DNA from 2 places in the Micromonospora zhanjiangensis genome. Region 2 is predicted to be linked to the other one. Evidence: riboswitches for the same ligand, from Rfam matches in the RefSeq annotation. Region 2 holds a riboswitch; the other holds the start of a gene.
The links. Region 2 has a riboswitch for thiamine pyrophosphate ahead of thiE (thiamine phosphate synthase). Riboswitches for the same ligand answer to the same signal wherever they lie in the genome.

Region 1 (3,397 bases), on a different contig from region 2:
GTCGGGCGGGCCGTCGGCCCGGACGCCGCCGCCGGGTTCCAGCACGACCACCCGGTCGACCAGCGGCAACGCCTCGGTGACCCGGTGCTCGACCAGGATCAGCGTGGTGTCCGGGGCGAGCGCCCCGGCGATCGCCGCGCGGACCAGGGCGGCGCCGGCCGGGTCGAGGTTGGCGGTCGGTTCGTCCAGCAGCAGCAGGCCCGGTCGCGGCGCGAGCGCGCCGGCCAGCGCGAGCCGCTGCTGTTCGCCGCCGGAGAGCGCCACGGTGGGCCGGTCCCGGCGGTACGGGAAGCCGACCCGGCGCAGCGCCTCGTCCACCCGGGGCCAGATCCGCTCGGTCGACAGCCCGCGGTTCTCCAGCCCGAACGCCACGTCGTCGCCGGCCCGGCTCATCACGAGTTGGGTCTGCGGGTCCTGGAAGACGATGCCGACCCGGTCCCGGGCCGCCCGCGGGTCGAGCCCGTCGATCTCGACGGTGCCCTCCCGCTCGCCCGAGTCCTCGGCGAGCAGGCCGGCCAGTGCCGCCAGCAACGTCGACTTCCCGGCTCCGGACGGGCCCAGCAACAGCACCCGCTCCCCGGCGTCGATCCGCAGGTCGACGCCCCGGCAGGCCCAGGCCCGTCGGCGCGCGTGCCGCCAGCCGAACCCGCTGACCCGTACCCGCCCGGTGGGCCTGACCATGAGATGGGTGGCGGGTCCCGTCCCCCACCCCATGATCGACTCAGCCATCGGGGGTCAGACCGTGGGGCGGGTACGGGCGGCGGGGAAACGGTCCAGGACGCCGGTGTCGGCCAGGGCGCGGGTCAGGGCGACCCCGCCGAGACCGGCGATCACCACGGAGCTGACCACGACGATCGCGATGTACGGTATGCCGAAGCTGGTCCACGAGTTGCCGACGTACCAGACGAGCATGTCGTAGACGGCGGCGGCCAGCCCGGCCAGCGCGGCCGACAGCAGCGCCACCGGCAGCCGGTACGACCGGTACGCGAACAGGGCGAAGCCCAGCTCGGCGCCGAGCGCCTCCAGTGGCCCCTGCACCACGATGGTCCAACCCCAGCTCGTGCCCAGCGCCACCGAGACCAGGGCGGCCACGGTCAGGGTGAAGAAGGCGGCTCCCGGCTTGCGGACGACCAGCGCGCCGAGCACCCCCGGTACCAGCCACATGCCGTAGATGGCCGCCCGACCGGGCAGCGGGATCGCCTCGGCGGGGCCGTTCCACAGCACGCCCCAGGCCCAGAAGATGACGCCGAACGCGACGCCGAGCACCGCCGCCACGACGATGTCCACGGTGCGCCAACGGTTGTTCACGATGTTGCCTCCCAGTTCTCGTACGAACCAGGCAAGACGCACGCCGCGTCCGGTTTGTCACCGGAACACGGCGCGGCTGGAGGTCGACCGAACTCCCTGCGCTGGCATTACCCAGATCAGGTTCGAGGGTCTGCGGTCGTCGACCGCACTCTCAGCGCTGTGCGCTCCCCTGTCGGATGTGAAGTTGTTCCGCAGACGCTAGCACTGACCTGCGCCGGGAGACCAGCGCGGACCGGGCGTGGGTAGGGTGATGTGTCATGCCCCTCAACCTGACGCCGATCGACGCCCGTGGCCTGACGTTCGACGTGGCGGCCGCCGGCCCCGAGGACGGTCCGGCGGCGCTGCTGCTGCACGGCTTCCCGCAGCACGCCGGCGAGTGGGACGCGGTGGTCCCGGCCCTGCACGCCGCCGGGCTGCGCACCTACGCGCCGAACCAGCGGGGTTACTCGCCGGGCGCCCGACCGGCCGCGGTCGAGGACTACCGGCTGGCCGAGTGCGTGGCCGACGCGCTGGCGGTGCTGGACGCGCTGGGGGTGGACGCCGCGCACCTGGTCGGTCACGACTGGGGCGCCATCGTCGCCTGGGCCCTGGCCGCCCGGCACCCCGAGCGGGTGCGCACCCTGACCGCGGTGTCCGTGCCGCACCCGACGGCCTTCGCGCACGCCATCTCGACCGACGCCGAGCAGCGCGAACGCTCGTCGTACATGCGGTTGTTCCGGGAGCCGGGCAAGGCCGAGCACGTGCTGCTGGCCGACGACGCGGCGGCGCTGCGCGGGGTGCTGGCCGGGGTCGGCGCGGGCCGGGTCGACACGTACGCCGCGCCGCTGCGCGAGCCGGGCGCGCTCACCGCCGCCCTGAACTGGTACCGGGCGATGTCCGCCGAGGAGATGGCCGGCACCGGCCCGGTCACCGTGCCCACCACGTACGTCTGGAGCGACGGCGACGTGGCGGTCGGCCGGTTCGCCGCCGAGGCGTGCGCCGCCCACGTGACCGGCGACTACCGGTTCGTCGCGCTGGCCGGGGTGACGCACTGGATCCCGGACGAGGCGCCGGCCGCGCTCGCCGAGGCGATCCTGGCCCGGATCGCCGACTGACCGGCCACACAACCGATGAGTCCCGCGATCGATGAGCCCGGAGACTGGTGAGCCCGGAATCGACGAGCAAGGAGTCCTCAGATGACGTTGACCCCCGAGAACTACCTGGACGTGGTCACCGCGACCATGCGGCGGGTGTCGGACAGCCAGCGGGACGCGGTGCGCCGGGCCGCCGACCTGATCCTCGCCGCGCTGCGGGCCGACGGGATCGTGCACGCCTTCGGCACCGGGCACTCCGAGGCGCTGGCGATGGAGATCGCCGGCCGGGCCGGTGGCCTGGTGCCGACCAACCGGATCGCCCTGCGGGACGTGGTGCTCTTCGGCGACGAGCCGGCCAGCGTGCTCGGCGACAAACTGGAACGCGACCCGGCGGTGGCCCGCCGGGTGCTCGACCTGGCCCCGGTACGCCCGGCCGACGTGTTCGTGATCGCCTCGAACTCGGGCGTGAACGGCGCGCTCGTCGAGTTCGCCTCGCTGGTCAAGGAGCGCGACCACCCGTTGATCGCGATCACCTCCCGGGAGCACTCGGCGCGGGTGGACTCCCGCCACCCGTCCGGCCGCAAGCTCACCGACTTCGCCGACGTGGTGCTGGACAACGGCGCCCCGTACGGCGACGCCACCCTGGATCTGCCCGGCGGGGGCGCGGTGGGCGCGGTCTCCTCGATCACCGCGGCGTTGTTGGCCCAGCAGATCGTGGTGGAGGTGGTGGGCCGGCTGGTCGACGCCGGCGAGGTGCCACCGGTCTACCTGTCGGCCAACGTCCCGGCCGGCGACGAGCACAATCGGATCTTGGAGGAGCGGTACGCCGGCCGCATCCGCCGGGGCGCCTGACCGGCGCCGGATGGCTGTCATTGGCTGAACGGCCCGGCCCGGACCGCCGAACTCCGTGGCCGGGCGATCAACGTTCCGCACTCCCGCTGCGAAGCCGCGGGCGCCGTGTCTGATCGGCTGGCAGCACTGGCTCCTCGGCCACTTACCGGTGTCGGAGCACGACC
Region 2 (3,397 bases):
CAGCCGGAGGATCTGACCCTTCACCGGACGGACCGGCAGGCCGGTGAGGGCCGCCGTGCCGCAACCGGCGGCCACCACCGTGACGTCGGCGCGCAGCCCGGCCAGGTCGGTCACGGCGGTCGGCACGAACCGCACGCCGGCCCGCTCGGCCGCCCGGCGCAGCGCGGCGGTCAGCCGCCGGGGGTCCACCTGGTGGTCGGTGGGCAGCAGCGCGCCGCCGCGGACCCGGGTGGCCAGCGCCGGTTCGCACTCCCGCAGCCCGGTCGGCCGCAGCGGCGTCACCGGCAGCCCCAGCTCCCGCTGGTACGTCCACAGCCGGCGCGCCTCGGTCAGGTCGTCCGCGGTCAGCCCGACCACCAGCGTCCCGTCGGTGCGGTAGCCGAGGTCGGCGCCGGTGGCGGCGGTCAGCTCGGCGGCGAACGCCGGCCACCGGCTCGCCGACGCGGCCAGCAACCCGGTCAGCTCCCGCTCGCCGAAGATCGCCTCGGCGACCGGGGCCACCATGCCGGCCGCGACGGCCCCGGCGCCCGAGCCGGGCGTGGGGTCGTACCCGGTGACGGCGGCCCCGGCGAGGGCGCACCGCCAGGCGACGGCGAGGCCGATCGGACCGGCGCCGATCACCGCCACCTCGGGACCGCCGCCGGCGCCGGACCGGGCGGTGCCGGTCAGCATCCGAGCGCGGCGAGCAGTTCGGCGGTGGCCCGGGCCGGGTCGGCCGCGTCGGCGAGCGCGGCCACCACCGCCACCCCGTACGCGCCCGCGCCGCGCAGCCCGGCCACCCGGTCCGCGGTGACGCCGCCGATGGCGACCACCGGAACCGGTACGGCGTCCGCCACGGCGGTCACCCCGGCCGGGCCGATCGGCGGCGGCAGGCCGGCCTTGGTGCCGGTGGCGTGGCACGGTCCCACGCCCAGGTAGTCGGCGCCGGCGGCGACGGCGGCCCGGGCGGTGCCCGGCGCCCGGGCGGTCGCGCCGAGCACGGCGGCCGGGCCGAGCACCCGCCGGGCCGCGTCGACCGGCAGGTCGTCCGCGCCGACGTGCGCACCGGCGGCGCCGACCGCGAGCGCGACGTGCAGCCGGTCGTTCACCAGGCAGGTCGCGCCGGCCGACGCGCACAGCTCGACCATCCGGCCGGCCAACTCGTACGCCTCGCGGTCGGTGGCGGAGTCCTCGACCCGGACCTGGACCACCAGCTCACGGCCGGCGACGCCGAGGGCGGCCCGGGCCACGGCGAGCGGGTCCCGGCCGGGCCGGGTGTCGGTGACGAGATGCAGTCGTCCCAGGGACACGGCAATGCTCCTCCCTGCGCCGGCATTACCCGGATCAGGTTCGACGGTCGGGGGCTGCAGCCCCCCTCTCAGCCCGGTGCACCGGGCTCCCGTGGGTCACGTGCGTCGCCACCGTACGACAGGTCGGCCCGACCTGTCCACGGTCGGAACGTCAGGCGGGACGGCCGGCGGCCAGAATCTCCCGCAGTGCGGCCAGGTCCTCGTCCGACGGCTGCCAGGAGCCGGCGGCCGCGTTGGCCCGTACCTGGTCGGCGGTGGTCGCGCCGGCGATGACCGAGGTCACCGCGGGCTGGGCGGCCAACCCGCCGATCGCCACCTGGAGCATCGTCAGGTCACGCTCGGCCGCGTACGCCCCGATCGCCTCGATGGTGTCCCAGTCGGCGGCGGCCAGTCGCTGGGCGTACCGGCCACCGCCGGCGAGCCGGCTGCCGGCCGGCGGCTGCTCGTCACGCCGGTACTTGCCGGTGAGTAGGCCGTTGGCCAGCGGGAAGAACGGCAGCAGGCCCAGCCCGAACCGCTCGCAGGCTGGCACGACCTCGGTCTCGACGGTTCGTTCCAGCAGGCTGTAGTGGTTCTGCGCGCTGACGAACCGGGTCAGCCCGGCGGCCTGCGCGGTCCAGTCCGCGTCGGCGATCTGCCAGCCCGCGAAGTTGGAGTTGCCCAGGTAGCGCACCTTGCCGGCGCGGACCAGGTCGTCCAGCGCGCGCAGGGTCTCCTCGATCGGCGTACCCGGGTCCGGTTCGTGCATCTGGTAGAGGTCGATGTGGTCGGTGCCGAGCCGGCGCAGCGACGCCTCCACCGCCCGCACGACGTACCGGCGGGCGCCCCGGGCGCCGTGGTCCGGACCGTTCATGCCGTCCATGTCCATGCCGAACTTGGTGGCCACCACCACGTCGTCCCGGCGCCCCTTCAGCGCCGCGCCGAGCAGTTCCTCGGAACCGCCGTGCGGTTCGCCGTAGATGTCGGCCGTGTCGAAGAAGTTGATCCCGGCGTTCAGGGCGGCGTCCACCACCGCCCGGGTGCCGTCCGCGTCCAGCTTGCGCCCGAAATTGTTGCAGCCGATCCCGACCGCGGACACCACGAGTCCGGAGTCGCCGAGCCGGCGATAGGTCATGTCAGTCACGCGACCAACCCTATGCCGGCCGGCCCCGGCCTCAGCCCACATCCCAGACCGGCTCCGGGGTCTCGACCACCTCACCGTCGCCGCGGAACAGCACGAACCGGTCGAACGACCGGGTGAACCAGCGGTCGTGGGTGACCGCCAGCACGGTCCCCGCGAACGCGTCCAGGCCGGCCTCCAGTGCCTCGGCCGAGGCGAGGTCCAGGTTGTCGGTGGGCTCGTCGAGCAGCAGCAGGGTGGCCCCGGACAGCTCCAGCAGCAGCACCAGGAAACGCGCCTGCTGACCGCCGGAGAGCGTGCCGAACCGCTGGTCGCCCTGGCCGGTCAGCTCGTACCGGCGCAGCTTCGCCATCGCGCCGTGCCGGTCCAGCCCGGCCCGGTGGTCGTCGCCCCGCCAGAGCACCTCGACCAGGGTCCGGTCGACCAGCTCCGGCCGGTCGTGGGTCTGCGAGAAGTGCCCCGGCCGGACCCGGGCGCCGAGCCGCGCCGACCCGCCGTGCGCGACCGGCGTCAGCGCCATGCCGTTGTCGACCGGCGTGTTGGCCGGGTCGGGATCCGTGCCGCCGCGGGCCAACAGCCGCAGGAAGTGCGACTTGCCGGTCCCGTTGGCACCCAGCACGGCCACCCGGTCGCCGTACCAGAGTTCCAGGTCGAACGGGTAGGTCAGCCCGTCCAGTTCCAGTTGCTCGCAGATCACCGCCCGCTTGCCGGTCCGACCGCCGCCCAGCCGGATCCGGATGTCCTGGTCACGGGGCGGCAGCGGCGGCGGTCCGGCCTCCTCGAACTTGCGCAGCCGGGTCTGCGCCGACTGGTAGCGGGACGCCATGTCGGAGTTGTACGCCGCCTTCTGCTTGTACGTCAGCATCAGCTCGCGCAGCTTCTGGTGCTCCTCGTCCCAGCGGCGGCGTTTCTCCTCCAGCGAGTCGTGCCGGGCGACCCGGGCCGCGTGCCAGGTGGCGAAGCCGCCCGGGTGCACCCAGGCCGACCC

Region 1: another riboswitch for thiamine pyrophosphate. It lies ahead of ACFOX0_RS21250 (ECF transporter S component); the one in region 2 lies ahead of thiE (thiamine phosphate synthase).

Annotation. Positions count from the first base shown of each region.
Region 1 is NZ_JBHSBN010000015.1:157,325-160,721, reverse strand. It holds gene ACFOX0_RS21255 (ABC transporter ATP-binding protein) at 1-681, opposite strand, end outside; gene ACFOX0_RS21250 (ECF transporter S component) at 736-1,308, opposite strand; TPP riboswitch at 1,384-1,489, opposite strand; gene ACFOX0_RS21245 (alpha/beta fold hydrolase) at 1,566-2,402, shown strand; gene ACFOX0_RS21240 (sugar isomerase domain-containing protein) at 2,484-3,233, shown strand.
Region 2 is NZ_JBHSBN010000001.1:529,555-532,951, reverse strand. It holds gene thiO (glycine oxidase ThiO) at 1-672, opposite strand, end outside; gene thiE (thiamine phosphate synthase) at 666-1,289, opposite strand; TPP riboswitch at 1,284-1,392, opposite strand; gene ACFOX0_RS02630 (aldo/keto reductase) at 1,441-2,403, opposite strand; gene ACFOX0_RS02625 (ABC-F family ATP-binding cassette domain-containing protein) at 2,444-3,397, opposite strand, start outside.